Regions from separate parts of the Coprobacillus sp. AF33-1AC genome, predicted to be linked through region 2. Evidence: predicted binding sites of a transcription regulator. Region 2 holds the regulator's gene; each other region holds the start of a gene.

Region 1 (6,915 bases), on a different contig from region 2:
TTATGATATTTATGATGATCAAGACCAAGTTGTTTTTAAGGTGGAAGGGAAATTGAGTTTTGGACATAAATTATTGATTTATAATGTTCATGATGAATTAGTTGGGATGATTAAAGAAGAATTATTGACTTTTATGCCTAGATTTGCTTTGTATAAAAATAATCAATATGTTGGTTCGATTCGCAAAGTATTTCAATTGTTTAAACCTGCTTATGTTTTAGATTATCTTAACTGGTCAATTGAGGGAGAAATAATGGAATGGAATTATGATATTTATGATGAAAATCATCAAAGAGTAGCAAAGATAGATAAAGAACTTCTACATTTAACAGATACTTATATTTTAGATGTTGAGGATTTCCAATATGCATTAGATGTTTTAATGATTGCTTTAGCTATTGATATTGAAAAATGTAGCCGACAAAAATAATCAAGAAAGTTTTAGACATTAATATCATTATTTGTTATGATATCCTAAGAAAAGGGAGAATATAATGGAAAAAAGTAAAAATTTAATTATCGATGTTAATGAAAAACCTAATGGTTTACAATGGATTTTCTTGAGTTTCCAACATGTATTTGCCATGTTTGGAGCAACCATTCTTGTTCCTATTTTGACTGGTTTTCCAGTATCTGTTGCTTTATTTGCCTCAGGTATAGGAACATTAATTTATACAATGTGTACTAAAAGAAAAGTACCAGTATATTTGGGTTCATCTTTTGCCTACATTACAGCAGTTCAATTAGCTGTAAAATCTATGGGTGGTGATGTTTCAGCAGCACAAACAGGATTAATGTTAGTTGGTCTTATTTATGTTATTATTGCAATTATCATTAAATTTGTAGGGAAAGATTGGATTGATCGTTTATTACCACCAATTGTTATTGGACCTATGATTGCAGTTATTGGTTTAGGTCTTGCCAGTAATGCAATTACTAATGCTGGGTTTGTTTTAGGTGGTGAAGTTTCTTATATGATTGTTGCCATTGTTACATTTTTAGTTGCAGCATTAGTTTCAAGTCAAGCAAAGGGATTTTTAAAGATTGTACCTTTTTTAATTGCAATATTAGTAGGGTATGTTTTATCTTTATGTTTTGGTATTGTGGATTTATCAGGAGTATCAAAAGCTGCATGGATTTCAATTCCACAATTTAAATTTCCATTCCATGTACCTGGATTTGACTCATATCATTTACACTTTGGACCTGAAACATGGGCTGTATTACCAGTTGCTATTGTTACTGTTTCAGAACATATTGGCGATCATACAGTTTTAGGAAAAATCTGCGGACTTAATTTCTTAAAAGATCCTGGATTAGATCGTACTTTGATTGGTGATGGTCTTGCTACAACTGTATCTGCATTTATTGGTGGACCTGCTAATACAACTTATGGTGAAAATACAGGTGTTATTGGTTTAACAAAAATTGGTTCTGTATATGTTACTTGTGGAGCAGCGTGTATTGCTATTTTACTTTCTTTTTGTGGTAAAATTGCAGCATTAATCAGTTCTATTCCAAATTGTGTACTTGGAGGAATGAGTATTCTATTATATGGTGTTATTGCTAGTAATGGTTTACGAATTCTTATTGATGAAAAGGTTGATTTTAGTAAACAAAGAAATCTGATTATTGCTTCAGCAATGCTTGTCATTGGTTTAGGTGGTGCGGTTTTCCCACTTGGTGGAAGTGCTACTTTATCTGGAACAGCATTAGCTGCTATTGTTGGCGTACTATTAAATTTAATTTTACCAATGAATTCTAATTAAGAACTTTTTAAAAGTTCTTTTTTATTTATAGCACTCAAGTGTTGACAGTGCTAAATAAAAGTAATATACTGTTTTTAGCAAATTTAATAGCAGAGTGCTAAAGGAGGATAATTATGGCAGAAAAAAAACAATTTAAAGCTGAATCTCAAAGATTACTAGATTTAATGGTCAATTCCATTTATACACATAAAGAAATATTTTTAAGAGAATTAATATCTAATGCAAGTGATGCTAGTGATAAATTATATTATAAAGCTCTTACAGAAAATATTTCATCTATTAATAGACAGGATTTATCTATTGATCTAGCTATTGATAAAGAAAATAGAACTCTTACAATAACAGATCATGGTATTGGAATGGATAAAGATGAATTAGAAGAACATTTAGGAACAATTGCTAATAGTGGGTCATTTAAATTTAAAAACGAAAATGATCATGATGATATAGATATTATTGGTCAATTTGGTGTGGGCTTCTATTCAGCATTTATGGTTGCAAAAAAAGTCGAAGTTTCATCACGTAAGTATGGTCAAGATCAAGGGTATACATGGGTTTCAAGTGCAAATGATGGCTATGAAATTTTTGAAACTAATGGATTATCTACAGGAACATCAATTAAATTATATTTAAAAGATAATACAGATGATGATAAATATGATGAATATTTAGATCAATATGAAATAGAAAGATTAATTAAGAAGTATTCAGATTATGTTCATTATCCAATTAAAATGGATGTGACTGTTTCTAAGAAAAAAGAAGATAGTGATGAATATGAAGATGTTGTTGAAAACAAAACACTTAACTCTATGGTTCCATTATGGAAACGTAATAAAAAGGATATTAAACTAGAAGAATATAATGAATTCTATAAAGATAAATTCAATGATTTTTCAGATCCTTTAAAAGTCATTCATACACGTGTAGAGGGTAATGTTTCTTATGATGCATTATTATTTATTCCTAGTCAAGCACCTATGAATTATTATTCAAATGATTATGAAAAAGGTCTACAACTTTATAGTCGTGGTGTCTTCATTATGGATAAAGCCAGCGATTTAGTTCCAGAACATTTTAGATTTGTTAAAGGTTTAGTTGATTCACAAGATTTATCTTTAAATATTTCACGTGAAATTTTACAGCACGATCGTCAATTAAAATTAATTGCTGATAAGATTGAAAAGAAAATTCAAAGTGAATTAGAAAATATGTTAAAAAATGACCGTGAAAAATATGAGTCATTCTTTAAAAATTTTGGTCTTCAATTAAAATTTGGTATTTATCAAAGCTATGGTATGCTAAAAGATAAATTACAAGATTTATTACTATTCTATTCAAGCAAACAAGATAAATATATTACTTTAAAAGAATATATTGATAGTATGAAAGAAGGACAAGCTGAAATCTATTTTGCAAGTGGTGAAACAAAAGAAAAAATTGCAACTTTACCACAAGTAGAAGTGGTTTTAGATAAAGATTATGATGTTTTATTCATGATGGACAATGTTGATGAATTTATGATTCAAATGATGAGAGATTATGATGGTAAAGCATTTAAAAATGTAGCTCAAGGTGATTTAAATCTTGAAACTGAAGAAGAAAAGAAAGAATTAGAAAAGATTAATGATGATAATAAAGATTTACTTACAGCTATTAAAGATTCATTAGATAATAAAGTAGTTGATGTAAGATTTACAAATCGTTTAAAATCACATCCTGTATGTTTAGTAAGTGATCAAGGTGTATCGTTTGAAATGGAAAAAGTATTGAATGCGATGCCAGAAGGTGGCGATGTTAAAGCAGGACGAATTTTAGAAATCAATCCAAATCATCCTATTTTCCAAGCAATTTCTAATGTGTTTAAAAATAAACCAGATACTATCGGTGATTATGCATCATTATTATATGATCAAGCTTTATTAATTGAAGGATTTACTGTAGAAAATCCAGTGGATTTTTCAAATAAAATTTGTGATTTGATGATTCAATTAAATAAATAAAGTGGATAAAAAACGGCTACATTGAGTAGCCTTTTTTATTAGACATTGTTATAATGGCTTTGGAGGTGCAAATATGGAGTTAAATGATATTATTAATCAGCGTAAGAGTATTAGAAAATATAAAGATCAAGATGTATCAAAACAATTAATTGATGAAATGATTCATTGTGCTACTTTGGCAGAAACATGGAAGAACAGTCAAACACCACGTTATCATGTTATCCAATCAAAAGAATTATTAAAACAATTTAAAGCACAATGTTTACCGGAATTTAATCAAAAAAATGTTGAAAATGCACCTGTATTAATTGTTTCTACTTTTGTTAAAGACCGTGCAGGTTATCAAAGGAATGGAAGCCCAGATAATGAACTCAATAATGGTTGGGGTATTTACGATACAGGTCTGCATAATCAAAATTTAATTTTAAAAGCAACTGAATTAGGCTTAGGAACATTAGTGATGGGTATACGAAATGAAAGAAGTATTCGCAAATTATTGGAGATTCCAGCTAACGAAATGATTGTTTCAGTTATTGCGGTAGGGTATAGTGATATTGATCCCCAACGTCCACCTAGAAAGACAGTGGAAGAAATTACACACTATTATTAAAAAAGAAAACTCAAAGAGTTTTCTTTTATTTTTTATAAAATTTTATGATTTTATGAGCATAATTATTTTGAGTTAAATCCAATGATGTAGTGACATAAATGATTTTATTGTGCTCTAACATGATAACCGTATCATAATGCTTTGATGAGGCAATAAGATAAGTATTTTTATTTATTGCTTTTTTTTGTCTATTATGACTGTGTTCATTTAGTAGTCGATTGAAGAAAGTTTGACTATATTGATGATTTTTTAATGTGTAAATTTCACTATGAATGATATCTTTTTGATTTGTTTCAGTGCATATTTTACCCTGAGTGAGGATACTACGAGATGAAGTATAAGTTTGGTCTTTTGACGGTGTTAAAGATAAATCATTTAAGGTAAGAATTGATGAATCAAGTGGGTGAATATCTCGTTGAAGATAATCTAAACTAAAACCAGCCAATACATAAATCAAACAAAATCCTATCATATATTTAACTTTCTTTTTATGCATGGATAATTGATTAAGTTTTTCTTTAGTGAAGTCTTGCTGTTTTAAGAATTGTCTTCTTATTTTTTCATGGACAATCCAGTTTTTATATGTGTAGTAAAGAATTGTTAAACAAATAGGTATATAGGATAGATAAAGCATGATTGAACCATTGGTAATCATGTTTTTTATTTGAATATTGGTACTAATAAAATAGGTAACGGCGAGAGAAAAAAGCAGGCTGATTGCAAAACCGGTAATTCTTGATTTAGTTTGTTCTTTAAAATAAGGAATAAAATCAGTTTCTTGATGATAACGATAAGCTAGTTTTTCTTTAGATCTAAAAACATAGATTTTCCTTACTCTTCCACAATAATCGTAACCATTTTCTAGATAAGAATTAATCATACGATCAATTTCATCTTTTTTTGGTTGTCCTTTTTTAAATAGGGCAATATCACAAACATAGTGATATTGTTGGTTATCTTTTTTTATTTTAGAAATTAAATCTAAACTATAGGGATTGTACCCTTTAACTGATAAAGTATTAAGTTTATTTTCAAATAGCAAAAATTCATCCACATGGTAATCAAAAATACGATATGACATAATCTGTCTCCTTTAAAATTATTAATTAAAACATAACAAATGTAATACTTTTCGTCAATAAAAAAGCTATAAGTTATTTTCTTATAGCTTTTACTTATTATTTTGAAAAAGCAGAATCAGGTTCGCTTGGTGTAAATGCTGCTTCTTCTAGTGCATATGATTCAGCAATATTTTGGCAATGATCACCCATTCTTTCTAAGTTTGATAAGATATCAACATATGTAGAGTTGACAAGTGCTGACTTTTCAATACCATTACTTACTCGTTGAATATGTCTTTGTTTTGCTTTTTTCGTAAAGTAATCTAAATCAGATTCTTTTTCATCAACAAAGTTAATATCATCAACTTGATGGCTATCAAAAGCACTGACAGCTTTATTGATCATTACAATAACCATATCTAACATAATGATTAAATCTTGCTTTCCTTCATTAGAAAAATCTTCTCTTTCATCAAAAATAGCTTCAACAAATTTTAAAATATTAATACTTAAATCGCCAATGCGTTCAAAATCTTTTATAGATTTCATATTGGCAAGATATTCATTAGAATCATGGTCATTAAGTTGTTCATGTGAAATTAATACAAGATATTCTGTGATTTTTTTATCTAGCAAATTAATGGCATTTTCTAACTCTAAAACACTATCTTTAGCAGTACTGCTTTTTTGTTCTAAATATGCTTTTAAAGCTTCTACTGTTTCAATTGTTATTTGTCCCATTTCAATGATTTTGCTTTTTGAAATAGCAAGTGCGTGAGAAGGAAATAATTGAACAACATTCGTATCTAATTCACTTAAATCCATTTGTAATTCTTTAGCATGATTTGGAATAATTTTTTTAATTAAAATAACAATTTTACTAATGAATGGGAAGAAGAGAATTGTTGTAGTAATGTTAAAAATTCCATGAGCTAAAGCAAGCTGTAATTCTGGCGTAATTGGAATCAATGAAGCAATCCAATTAATTAAGGATTGGAAAGGATATAAAACAATCATAAAGATTAATGATCCAACAACGTTGAATAGAACATGGAAAAAAGCAGCTCTTTTTGCAGGAATGGAACCACCGATTGAAGCGAGGATAGCGGTAATTGTGGTACCGATATTTGATCCAAATAAAAATGGAAGAGCGATATTCAAACCAATAGCACCAGCACCATACATTTGTTGAATAATGGCAATAACTGCTGCTGATGATTGAATAGCTGTAGTAAGTAAAGTTCCACCTAATAATCCTAACCATGGGTTTTGTGCTAAGTACTCTGTAACTTGGGTGAATTCAGGAACTTGAGCTATCATTCCTAAATTTTCTCCCATTAAATCTAATCCATAGAATAAACAACCAAAACCAAAAATAATTTGTCCTAAATATTTTGTCTTTTTATTTTTAGAAAACATAAGGGCAAAAGCACCAATAATAATAAAGTAAACGGCATATTTTGATACTTTTA
Region 2 (6,915 bases):
AAAGCAGCCATACAAGCAAATGAACATGTTGAAACCATATTCATAATGACATCTAGAATGTTTCCACCCCTAACTAAAAGTTCAAATATTGAACAAATAAAACTCATGATTAAAGATGTCATTGGACCATAAATAAATCCACCGATAATAATTAAAATGTCTTTAGGATCATACCTTAGAAAAGACACCATAGGCACAATTGGAAATGATATGATTAGATTAACAATCATTGCCATCGCACAAAGCATACCTACTGTTGTAATTTTCTTTGTTTCCATTTTCAATACCTCCTTCAAAGAAAAACGCACCTAAAATAATCTTCTAGGTACGTTTTTTGCTTATGAAGTATAACAAAAAAAGACTTCTTCCATCCAGACTATAACTGTTGCTACTGGAATTTCACCAGTTCGGCCTTTATGGCTCGCGGAGTTTACCGCCAGTAGAGAATTTCACTCTGCCCCGAAGTATTATTTTATTTGCATATTCATTGTATACTTATTTTATTTATTTGTAAACAAAAACGAAAGAGTGAATCCACTCTTATCGTTTAAATTGATTTTTAAATGTTTCAAAAATTGATTCTTTTTTCTTAGCATGTTTAGCTAATTGTTCGTACAATTCTTTTTCTTTACTTGATAATTTTGTTGGAATCTTAACTTCAATAGTCACCATTTGATCTCCATAACTTGAACCACGTAAATCTTTAACTCCTTTACCTTTTAATCGTAAAACAGTACCAGATTGAGTTCCTGCAGGAATTTTTAATGTGACATCACCTTGCACTGTTGGCACATCGACTTCACATCCTAAAGTTGCATCAACACTTGAAATAGGTACAGTAATATGAATATTACGACCATTTCTAACAAAATGTGGATGACTTTGTACATGTACTTCTACAAATAAGTCACCATTAGGTCCGCCGTTTGCTCCACGACCACCTTTTCCAGATACTCTTAATTGTTGACCATCGTTAATACCAGCAGGAATATCTAAAGAAACAGTCACTGTTTTATTATTATATCCCTTACCATGACAATGTGGACATTTTTCTTTAACAATTTTACCAGTACCATTACAATCTGGACATGTTGTTTGTGTAACAAAAGTTCCAAATGGAGAAGATTGTTGTTGTGAAATAGTACCTGTACCATGACAATGTGGACAAGTTGTTACATCATTAGGATTCTTAGCTCCCGTTCCATGACAATGACTACATGGTGCATCATATGTGACTTTAATGTCTTTTTTAACACCATTAACAGCTTCCATAAAACCAATATTTACTCTCATTAAGTGGTCATCACCACGACGAGGACCATTTGATCTTTGACGACGTGATCCCCCACCAAAGAATGAACCAAATATATCACCTAAATCAACGTCTTCGAAACCACCGAAGCCACCGAAACCACCTGCACCGCCAGCTCCTTGTTCAAATGCTGCATGACCATATCGATCATAAGCAGCTTTTTTATTATCATCAGACAATACATCATAAGCTTCTTGTACTTCTTTGAATTTTTCTTCAGCATCAGGTTCTTTATTGACATCAGGATGATATTGTTTTGCTTTTTTACGATAAGCACGTTTGATTTCATCAGCAGAAGCCCCTTTATTAATACCTAAGACTTCATAATAATCTCTTTTATTTGCCATAATTTCACCCTTTCATAACAGTTTTAAAACCAAGGTGGAACCTTGGTTTTAAACTTCTAGTTCTTTTCTTCAAAATCAGCATCTACAACATTGTCATCATTGTTATTAGATGTAGTTTCACCAGTTGGTCCTTGTTGATTTTGTTGTTGATATGCATATGATGCCATTTGTTGAGCCATTTGTTCTAATTCACTCATTTTAGCTTCTAATGTTGCCATATCATTGTTATCTAAAGCAGTCTTTAATTCTGTTTTTAATTTTTCAGCTGATTCTTTTTGAGTTGCATCAATTTTATCACCTTGTTCAGCTAATGCTTTATCAATTTCATTAATCATTTGTTCAGCTTTATTTCTTGTTTCAATATCTTTACGTTTTTTATCATCTTCTGCTTTATTAGCTTCTGCTTCTTTAACCATACGGTCAATTTCTTCATCAGATAATCCAGTAGAATTTTGAATAACAATTGATTGTTCTTTTTGAGTTTTTAAATCTTTAGCTTTTACATTAACGATACCATTAACATCAATTGAGAATGTAACTTCAATTTGAGGAACACCTCTAGGTGCTGGTTCAATACCGTCTAATTTAAATAAACCTAATTGTTTATTATCTTTAGCCATTGATCTTTCACCTTGTAAGACATTGATGTCTACTGCAGGTTGGTTATCAGCAGCTGTAGAGAAGATTTGTGATTTTGTAGTTGGAATTGTTGTATTACGTTCGATTAATACAGTCATAACTCCACCCATTGTTTCAATACCTAATGATAATGGTGTTACGTCTAATAATAAGACATCTTTAACATCACCAGCAATAACTCCACCTTGAATTGCTGCACCCATTGATACAACTTCATCAGGGTTTACTGATTTATTAGGTTCTTTTGATAATAATCTCTTAACTGATTCTTGTACTGCAGGAATACGAGTAGATCCACCAACTAATAACACTTGATCAATTTCACTTGGTTGCATTCCAGCATCACTTAATGCTTGTCTAACTGGTCCTTCAGTTGCTTGTACTAAGTCACGAGTAATTTCATCAAATTTAGCTCTTGTTAATGTTAATTCAAGATGTAATGGTCCGGCAGCACCAGCTGAGATGAATGGTAATGAAATTTGAGTTTGCATTACACCTGATAAATCTTTTTTAGCTTTTTCTGCAGCTTCTTTAATACGTTGCATTGCCATTTTATCTTGTGATAAATCAACACCTTGATCTTTTTTGAATTCAGAAACGATCCATTCCATAACTTTATTATCAAAATCGTCCCCACCTAATTTATTATTACCAGCAGTAGCTAATACTTCAAATGTACCATCAGCTAAATCAAGAATGGATACGTCGAAAGTACCACCACCTAAGTCATAAACTAATACTTTTTGTTCTTGATCTAATTTATCAAGACCGAATGCTAATGCTGCAGCAGTTGGTTCATTAATAATACGTTCTACATCTAAACCAGCAATTTTACCAGCATCTTTTGTTGCTTGACGTTGAGCATCATTGAAGTATGCAGGTACTGTAATAACTGCTTTTGTTACTTTTTCACCTAAATAAGCTTCAGCAGTAGCTTTTAAGTTTTGTAAAATCATAGCTGAAATTTCTTGTGGTGTATATTCTTTACCATTTACTTTTTCTTTATAATCTGTACCCATATGACGTTTTACAGACATAACTGTATCAGGGTTAGTTACTGCTTGTCTTTTTGCAGCTTCACCTACAATAATTTCTCCATTTTTGAAAGAGACAACTGAAGGAGTTGTACGATTTCCTTCTGGATTTGCAATTACTTTAACATCTCCATTTTCTAAAACACTTACACATGAGTTTGTTGTTCCTAAGTCAATACCAATAATTTTAGACATATTCATTTCCTCCTATTTATTCACTTACTTTAACTAAAGATGCACGAATAACGCGATCTTTTAACATATATCCTTTTTGTAATTCTTCAACAATCATTCCTGGTTCAACACCATCTTCTTTAACAGTCATCACTGCTTGATGATAATTTGGATCAAATTCCTTACCTTCGGTTTCAATAACCTTAACACCTTGATTTTCTAACAATGTCATAATTTGTTTATAAATCATTTCATATCCTTTTAAGAAATTACTTATTTCTTCACTTGGATTTTGTACTGCTAAAGATCTTTCAAAGTTATCAATTACAGGAAGTAATTGTTCGATGAATCCTTGCATCATAAACTTTAAATTATTTGCATGTTCATTTTGCATACGTCTTTTTAAGTTTTCCATATCTGCAAAGACTTTATAATAATCATTTTTCCATTTATCAACTTCTTCTTGAAGAGCTTTCATTTCATCTTCTAAAGAAGCTTCTTGATTATCATTTTCTTCAACTGTATTTTCTTCTTCAACTTCTTTTGTTTCTTCAACTACAGTTTCATTATCTTTTTCTGCCACCATGTTCACCTCTATTTCCAATGTCATTTGGTAATTCGTCTAAAAATGCTTTTTCAATATGTGCTGAAATATATTCAACCAATGCTACCACTTTTTCATAAGGCATACGGGTTGGTCCTATAACTGAAATAGATCCTTTTGACGTTTCCCCAGTTTTAAATGATGCTGATATAACTGAAACATCACCAATTTCATCAATTGGTGAATCAACACCAATCTTAACTTGTACACCATCTTCTATTGATAGTGGTTGGAATGTTTTCCAAGCTTGCGAATTCTCAAATGCGCTTACAATTTTTCTTAACTTATCTACATCGTTGTATTCAGGTTGATAAAGCATATTTTCTTTTCCAGAGAAATAAACATTACTTGAAGCAAATTTAACAAAAGCTTCTAGAAATGCATTCAACAATTCTTCATGTTGTCTAACACTCGTGGAAAGAACTGGCCTTACATCTCTTTCTAAATGAAACGCAACCTGATTAATAGGCGTACCTACAAGTAAATCATTCATAACATTAACACAACTCATTAAATCTTCCATTTCCACATCAGATGAAAATTGGAAAATCTTGTTTTCAACATGTCCCTGACTTGTAATAATAATAGCTGTAACTTTACCGTATTCAAGAGGAACAACTGTAATTCTTTGTAGTGTATCATCACTAGCTGAATTTCCTAATGCAACACTGGTAAGATGCGTTAATTCACTCAACATATTACAACTTTCGTGAACAATATCTGTCAGATTACCTCTACGCTTATTAAAAATTGTCGCAACTTGATTTTTTGTTGTTTCATCAAGATCAACTTTGCCTAAATTGTGCACATAGAAACGATATCCTTCTTTTGAAGGAATTCTTCCTGATGAAGTATGTGTCTTTTCAAGATATCCATAGTCTTCAAGAAAACTCATTTCATTACGAATCGTGGCACTAGAATAAGGCAATTGATATTTGGTCATTAAAGTTTTAGATCCCACCGGTTCAGCAGTTTCAATAAACTCATCAACAATACATTTAAATATCAATAACTGTCTTGCTGTTAACATCAAGTTCACCACCTTTAGCACTCCTTTTTCCTTTGTGCTAAATACATTATACATGATTTATTAGCACTGTCAAGCAACTTGTGCTAATTTTTAAAAATTTATTTTTTAAGACAAAAAAAGGCAATTTCCACTGCCTTTCTATTCTAAATAAAATCAACTAAGATTGCATTGAGCAAATAAAAATAATCAGGATTAACTTTCAAATAATGATGATTCAAAAACAAATGTTTCATCTTAATATGTTTATTTAAAGGTTCTTGATAATATTCTATAAAGTTTACTTGATAACATTGATTAAAAACATCAATATTTAATCCTTCTACCAGTCTTAAAGACATCATAAGATGATTAAACATATGATCCTCTTTTGATAAAGTTTCAATTTTTAAAATTGATTGTCCTTTTAAATAGTGACTTAAAGAGCGACTATGTTCTTTCATTTGATTATCAACTTTACCACATGCTCCAATACCTAGTCCTTCATAATTTTCATAACGCCAATATTTCAAATTATGAAGGCATTGATAGCCATCTTTAGCATAATTAGATACTTCATATTTTTTAAAGTTCATTTCTTTTAATGTTTGATCTATGAGTTGATTCATTTGGTATTCTATTTCTTCGTCAATAGGTTCAAAATCTTTAATTTTTAAAACAGTATGATCTTCTAAAATCAAAGAATAATATGATAAGTGTTGAATATCTAATGATTTAATAGTTAACAAATCATTTTTTACATCATCTATTGTTTGATGAGGTAAACCATACATCAGATCTAATGAAATGTTTTTAAATCCCAATTGTTTTGCTTGATTAATTAAATCATAGACATCTTGACAACAATGAACTCGACCAATATAAGGTAGAAGCTGATCATTAAATGTTTGCACCCCTATGCTTAGCCTTGTGATACCACCGTCTTTTAAGATACTTAATTTCTTTATATTCATGGTTTCTGGATTAAGTTCAATTGAATATTCTTTAACTGAATTTAAATATGGTTTAAAGATATTCATCAGACGTACTAACTGCTTTTCATTTAGACTGCTTGGTGTTCCACCACCAATATAAATTGTTTCAAATTCATTTATCGAAAGTTGTTTAAATTCATTTTCCAAACAATCTAAATATTGATTTGCTACTTTTTCATCATAAAAGACTTTACAAAAATCACAATAATGGCAAATATGATTACAAAAGGGAATATGTACATATAATGCCTTAACCGCCATCTTTAATACCAAACTCCTTTGCTAAACCACCTAATGAAGTTTCTTTATAAGCACTATTTAAGTCTTTTCCTGTCTCTTTCATAACTCTTACAATAGCATCATAAGAAACTTTATTTTTTCTTAAATAGCCTAATTGTTTCGCATATAAAGCTGCATCTATTGCCCGTAAAGCACCAAAACCATTACGCTCAATACATGGAATTTGTACATAACCACCAACCGGATCACAGGTAAGTCCTAAGTTATGTTCTAGTCCCATTTCCCCTGCATACTCTATTAAACTATTATTTAATTCTAAAATCCATCCGTAAGCTGCAGCAGCCATCGAACAAGCTGTACCTACTTCAGCTTGACAACCTCCATCAGCGCCAGAAATCGTTGCATTTGTCTTAACAACATTACCAAACAATCCTGCAACTGCTAAGGCTTTAATCAATTCTTTTCGCGGGATATTTAATTGTTTATAACAATAATACAAAACTGCCGGTAAAACACCACTTGCTCCACAAGTAGGTGCCGTTACCACTTTATGTCCACATGCAT
Region 3 (6,915 bases), on a different contig from region 2:
TAGCTACTGTAGATTTTAATGAAGTATGGGATTTAAAGTTTGTTATTTTTTGTTTCATTGTTACCTTTATTTGTATTGTGATTTCGGCACTGCTTTCTTTATTTTTAAAAGAAAGAGGATTAAGAGGAGAATTTATTCAAGCTACTTATCGCAGTAGTGCAGCACTTTTAGGTATTGCTTTGATTCAAAATATATATGGTAATGCAAAAATGGCACCAATTATGATTATCGGTAGCGTGCCATTATATAATGTAATGGCCGTGGTTGTTTTATCATTTTTTAAACCCGGTCAACATCAATTTGATGGTCAGGTTTTAAAATCAACGCTAATAGGAATATTGAAAAATCCTATCATAATAGGGATTGTTTGTGGACTAATTTGGTCTTTATTAAAATTGCCTATGCCTACGATTCTAGATAAAACGGTAAGTAGTGTAGGGGCAATAGCGACACCAATGGGATTGATGGCAATGGGTGCTTCTTTTGATTTTAAAAAGGCTTTAAATAAAGTAACACCTGCACTTGTTGCTACATTTTTTAAACTATTTGGTTTTTGCTTGTTGTTTTTACCGGTTGCTGTAAAATTAGGATTTACTCATGAAAAGTTGATCGCTATTGTAATTATGTTAGGTTCGGCAACAACTGTAAGTAGTTTTGTCATGGCAAAAAATATGGGACATGAAGGGGTGTTAACTTCGAGTGTTGTCATGCTTACAACATTATTAAGTGGTTTTTCTATAACGATGTGGATTTATATTTTAAAATCATTTAATTTATTATAAAAGGAGTTTACTATGGATAAAGTTGAATTAATACAATCATTGAATATAAAAAAAGGACATGTTTATTTACAAAATCAATTACCAGCGCAAATCAGTAACGCTATTTATCAATATGGTAGTAGTGAAGATTATCATGTTATATTATATGTTGATTTGTCTACAGGTTTAGATGGTAGTAAAGGTTTAATTTTTACTGAAAACAACTTATATTTTCAATTAACAAAAAAAGGTCAAATTAATTATCAAAATATCCAAAGTATTACTTTAAAGAAAAATAAAAAGCAACTTTTTGTTAAAATCCAAACGAAAGATGAACACTACACTTTTAGTGATACTATTTTCGATATAGAACAACTTTGCACTGTTTTATCTAAGCTGACAACTTTAGAAGTATCTTATGATTTATCACTTCATGAAAAAGTCTTATATGATATATCAATTATCTTAAGTGATATAGAAAACAATGAATATGAAGATTTAGAATTAGATGAAATAGAATTAAATCAATTAGATACTTTAAAAGGTGATATGCAGGGAATCTATGAACTGGATGATCAGGCTTATATATTAGAAATTGAATTATTATTGTCAAGAGCTTTAGAATTTTTTGATCAATTAGGATTAGATAGTGATGAAATAGATGAATTAGTATCTATTCGTGAACAATTCAATCAAAAACAAAATCAAGCATTTGAACAAGCTAAATCAATGGCTTCAAACATGGGAGTAGATATGGATTTATTAAAAAATAAATCACCGGAAGAACTCAATCAGATGGTTGATGACTTATGTGATAAATTTCATATCTCACGTAATCAAGTGGAAACATTAGCTAAAAAATTTATGAAACACTAAAGAAATGAATATTCATTTCTTTTTTTTGTATAATAAAATATATAATATTTTTTAGCATTCATCTTGACAGAGTGCTAGAAAGAGTTATAATACTGTTAGCACATAGATAAAGAGAGTGCTAAAGGAGTGAATACGATGATAAAACCATTGCATAAATTTGTACTATTACAAAAAGAAGAAGTTGAAAATAAAACAACAAGTGGCATTATACTTACCACTGAAAAGAAAGATGTTCCAAGTGTTGCTTTAGTTAAAGCAGTAGGTGAAGAATGTGAAAGTGGATTAAAAGAAAATGATCGCGTTGTTTATAAAGAATATTCAGGTACAAATGTAACCATTGATGATGAAAAATATATCATTATTGATGAAAAAGATATTATGGCAAAGTTTGAATAAGGAGGCGCATATTTATGAGTAAAGAAGTAAGATTTTCAAATGATGCACGTAAATCAATGTTAAAGGGTGTAAATACTCTTGCAGATGCAGTAAGTGTTACATTAGGACCTAAAGGTCGTAATGTTGTCTTAGATAAAGGTTTTGGATCACCATTAATTACAAATGATGGTGTAAGTATTGCTAAAGAAATTGAATTAGAAGATAAATTTGAAAATATGGGTGCTAAATTAGTTTATGAAGTAGCCAATAATACAAATGATGTAGCTGGAGATGGGACAACAACAGCCACAATCTTAGCACGTCAAATGATTGTTAATGGATTAAAAGCTGTTGATAAAGGAGCTAATCCAGTATTGATGCGAGAAGGAATTGAAAAAGCGAGTAAAGAAGTAGCAAAATCAGTATTAAATCATTCTCGTAAAATTGAAACAAGCAATGATATTGCTTCTGTTGCGACAATATCTGCTGGAAACGAAGAAATTGGACAACTCATTGCACAAGCAATGGAAAAAGTTGGTCGTGATGGTGTCATTAATGTAGATAAATCAAATAGCTTTGATGATGAATTAGAAGTCAGTGAAGGTATGCAATATGATAAAGGCTATGTTTCACCATATATGGTCAGTGATCGTGATAAAATGCAAGTTGAAATGGATAGTCCATTAGTATTAGTTACAAATCATAAAATCACAAACTTACAAGAAATTCTACCTGTACTAGAACAAGTCGTTCAAGCCAATAAGCCTTTATTACTTATTGCTGAAGATTATGAAAATGAAGTTATTTCAACACTTGTTTTAAATAAATTACGTGGTACTTTCAATGTTGTAGCCACTAAGGCACCAGGATTTGGTGATAATCAAAAAGAAATGTTACAAGATATTGCAGCACTTACAAATGCTAAATTCATTAATAAGGATTTACAAATGAATTTAAAAGATGTCACAATGGATGATTTAGGAACAATTAAAAAGATTATTGTAACAAAAGATAATACTACAATGATTTCTTCTAGTGAACAAAGTGAAGCATTAAAAGTAAGAATTAATGATATTAAAGCTCAACTTGAAAATATTCAATCTGATTATGATAAAAAACAATTACAAGAACGTTTAGGTAAATTATCTAATGGTGTAGCAACAATTAAAGTTGGAGCAACAACAGAAAGTGAATTAAACGAAAAGAAATTAAGAATTGAAGATGCTTTAAATGCAACAAAAGCTGCTGTTGAAGAAGGAATTGTTATTGGTGGTGGTGCTGCTTTAGTTGAAGCTTATAAAGAAGTAAAACCAGTATTAAAATCAAATCATGTTGATGTACAAAAAGGTATTAATATTGTAATGGATTCGTTATTTGCACCAATTAGCCAAATAGCAGAAAATGCTGGATATAATGCAGAAGATATTGTTGAAGGTCAAAAGAAGGCTAATAAAAACATGGGATTTGATGCTAAAAATGGTGAATGGGTCGATATGTTTGAAAAAGGTATCATTGATCCAACTAAAGTAACCAGAAGTGCATTATTAAATGCAAGTAGTATTGCTTCATTATTTATTACAACAGAAGCTGGAATTGCGGAAGCAAAATCAGATGATGCCCCAGCCGCTCCTGCAATGCCTCAAATGTATTAATAAAGAAAATCAATAAGGAGATTATATTCCTTATTGATTTTTTATTTTATATAAAAACGGAGTAAATCAATTACAGATACAATGCCTATAAAGCGTTGATTATCTAAAACAATAATATCATCATAAATAAGATGTGAAGGTCTGTTTAATGCTAATTGACAGACATTTTTTATTGAAAAATGTGAAAAAACAGTTAAACAGTCTTGATTAACAATATCATCAATATGAGCTAATTCATGATAAATACAACCAAATTCATTAAATAAATATTCTTTTTTAATGATACCTAAAAAATGATGATGATCATCAAGAATATAAATTTTAGACGTCATATCTTGATTAAATAAATCATATGCTTTTTTTATTGAATCACTGATTTTTAAAGTATATGTACTTTTACATAATGATTCTATGGAATCATTATGTAGAAAGGAAGCATGATCATGGGGGTATAGTTGTTTGATTTTTGCTTTTTTAGTACTTTCTATATCACAAAAGGTGTCACTTGGTTTTTGCAAATAGTATCCTTGACCATATTCTACCCCTAGTTTAATAAGATAAGTGAGTTCTTCCTCTGTTTCAATTCCTTCAGCAATCAATAAATAATTCATTTCTTTACAATAATGAACCATAGCTTCTACCATAGTTGATTTATCTATGTTTTGATGAATATTATGAATGAGTTCACGGTCTATCTTGATATATTCAGGTTTAACTTGACTAATTCTATTTAAATTAGAATAACCAGCACCGGCATCATCAATGGCTATTTTAAAACCTTGATTACGATAATGTTTAACGGCTTTATTAAATAATTCCATATTTTGAATAGATGTCTTTTCAGATAATTCAAAGACAATACGGTGACTATCTAAATGATATTTATTTAAATATTCTTTAGTAAATCCTTGGACAAATTCTTGATCAAGTAAGATATTAGCATCAACATTGATAAAGAGTTGTAAATTTGATGGTAGCTTTTGGCTTGCTTTTAAAGCTTTTTTACGACACAATGAATCCAAATTCCAAGCTTGATTCATTTGGTTAGCCATATTAAATAATTCTTCTATTGTTAAAGAACATGGTTTTAATGTAATTCTGCTTAATGCCTCATAAGAAATGATTTCACCTGTTTGTAAAGATACAATGGGTTGAAAAACACTTTTAATTTGTTTGTCATTAATGATTTTAAAAAAATCATGGGTATTTTGTTTTGTTAATTTCATATATTGTCCTCTTTTCACGTTGGAACTATACAAAAAAAGACTATTAATAACTATCAATAGTCTCTATATTTTATCTAAAGTTAATGAAAAGATTCTTTAATATCTTCTATGATTTTCATTAAAGATAAACTGTCTTGATGGGACCATTCTTGAATATCATCATCTTTATTCATGATACCATCATTTGCTTTTTTTATTTCATCATACATATCATCAAAGAGTAAATCTTGATGATAATGATAACTTTGACCATCATTTAAATAAACCGTATATTCGATAGGACGATTATACATAGGAATCTCTATTCTTCCAAGAGTCCCATAAATATAACCCATACGTTCTTTATTTTCATCAATAGCTCCTTCAACAATTCCTTTAGCATTACCATAATCTAATTCACTATAAAAATAATGATCAATACCTTCTTTAATACGATAATGACTTTGAATACTTTGATACTTGTCGCCTAGAAAATCCATAACAAAAGAAATGGGATAAGGTCCTACATCATATAAAGCGCCACCTTGAATAGGATCTAATAAATACCATCCAGGTCTTTTATTATCTAAAACATCATTACAAAAAGAAGCTTGTACCTTAATAACTTGACCAATTGTGCCTTTATTCACTTCATCTTTAATCTGCTGATTAAAAGCAATGAATCTCGTTTTTAAAGCTTCCATAAAAAATACCTGATTTTGATGAGCTAATGCAATCAGTTCCTTAGTATCTTGATAGCTCAAAGTAGAAGGTTTTTCTACTAAGACATGTTTATGACAAAGAAGAGCCATTTTTGCATAATGATAGTGCATACCATGAGGTAAAGCAATATAAATGGCATCGACGTCACTACGAATTAAAGTTTCATAATCATCATATACTTTTACATGATGAAGAACCGCTTTAAATTTATTTTGTTTTTCTTGATTATGGCTGGCAATGGCTTCAATACAAGCACGATCAGCATATTGAATACTTTGAACAAAACGCCAAGCAATATTGCCTAGACCAATAATTCCCCATTTAATCATTAAATCACCTCATGTTCATCATATCATAACCCTATTTATTATGGTAGAATAAATACAAGGTGGTGATTTTATGTATAGTGATTATCATGTTCATACAGCTTTTTCTAATGATTGTAACTATCCAATGGAAGATGTTATCAAAGATGCCATAACGAAGGGAATCAAAGAAATATGCATTACAGAGCATGTAGATTATCTAACAAACGATTTAAAATACGTTGTTGATTATAATGCTTATATAAAAGAATTTAATCGTTTAAAAGATTTATATCATGATCAAATAAAAATGAAACTAGGCGTAGAATTTGGCATGCAAACCCATACAATTCAAGACTTTCAAAAAGATTTTAACCAATATCCTTTTGACTTTGTTATTCTATCTTGTCATCAAATTCAAGATCTTGAGTTTTGGAGTCAAGAGTTTCAAAAAGGAAAAACACAACAACTTTACAATCATGACTATTATCAAGAAATTAATGATGTCATTAATCAATATCATGATTATAGTGTTTTAGGACATTTAGACATGATTAAACGTTATGACTTACAAGGTGCCATGGATGATCATCAAAATGAAGAAATAATTAAAAAGATTTTAAAGAAAGTGATTGATGATGGTAAAGGTATTGAAATCAATACTTCTTATATTCGTTATCACTTAAAAGATACTACCCCAAGTCATCAAATCTTAAAATGGTATTATGAACTAGGAGGTAAAATATTAACATTTGGTTCTGATAGTCATGAAAAAGATCATTTAGGCTTTTATATTGAACAAGCAAAAAAGGAGGCAAAAGAAATAGGTTTTCAATATTACTGTACCTTTGATAAAATGAAACCTATTTTTCATCAATTATAATGAAATTAGTTATACCTGATCTATCACAAATAGATATCATTCATCATATAGAACAAACTTGTTTTCCTCAAGCAGAAGCAGCATCAAAGGCTTCACTGACAAAACGAATATTAACTTATCCACAAGGATATCGCT

Evidence for each region. The regulator HrcA, encoded in region 2, represses chaperone genes, less so after heat shock. The targets are predictions, from matches to a motif close to TTTTAGCACTNNNNNNNNNNNAGTGCTAAAA.
Region 1: htpG (molecular chaperone HtpG) is a predicted target of HrcA. The motif match lies at 1,795-1,825, and genes of this name have one in related genera.
Region 3: DWZ53_RS10790 (co-chaperone GroES) is a predicted target of HrcA. The motif match lies at 1,731-1,761, and genes of this name have one in related genera.

What each region holds. Positions count from the first base shown of each region.
Region 1 covers NZ_QRQB01000004.1:54,020-60,934, reverse strand. Annotated here, with positions in the region: gene DWZ53_RS02805 (LURP-one-related/scramblase family protein) at 1-430, shown strand, start outside; gene DWZ53_RS02800 (uracil-xanthine permease family protein) at 495-1,769, shown strand; gene htpG (molecular chaperone HtpG) at 1,883-3,772, shown strand; gene DWZ53_RS02790 (nitroreductase family protein) at 3,846-4,382, shown strand; gene DWZ53_RS02785 (hypothetical protein) at 4,408-5,463, opposite strand; gene DWZ53_RS02780 (Na/Pi cotransporter family protein) at 5,561-6,915, opposite strand, start outside.
Region 2 covers NZ_QRQB01000005.1:55,846-62,760, forward strand. Annotated here, with positions in the region: gene DWZ53_RS03320 (ECF transporter S component) at 1-278, opposite strand, end outside; FMN riboswitch at 356-471, opposite strand; gene dnaJ (molecular chaperone DnaJ) at 541-1,659, opposite strand; gene dnaK (molecular chaperone DnaK) at 1,716-3,527, opposite strand; gene grpE (nucleotide exchange factor GrpE) at 3,544-4,092, opposite strand; gene hrcA (heat-inducible transcriptional repressor HrcA) at 4,073-5,140, opposite strand; gene hemW (radical SAM family heme chaperone HemW) at 5,284-6,384, opposite strand; gene DWZ53_RS03350 (L-serine ammonia-lyase, iron-sulfur-dependent, subunit alpha) at 6,362-6,915, opposite strand, start outside.
Region 3 covers NZ_QRQB01000041.1:984-7,898, forward strand. Annotated here, with positions in the region: gene DWZ53_RS10780 (AEC family transporter) at 1-782, shown strand, start outside; gene DWZ53_RS10785 (hypothetical protein) at 795-1,637, shown strand; gene DWZ53_RS10790 (co-chaperone GroES) at 1,773-2,033, shown strand; gene groL (chaperonin GroEL) at 2,048-3,664, shown strand; gene DWZ53_RS10800 (EAL domain-containing protein) at 3,706-4,890, opposite strand; gene DWZ53_RS10805 (Gfo/Idh/MocA family protein) at 4,971-5,921, opposite strand; gene DWZ53_RS10810 (histidinol-phosphatase HisJ family protein) at 5,992-6,780, shown strand; gene DWZ53_RS10815 (GNAT family N-acetyltransferase) at 6,780-6,915, shown strand, end outside.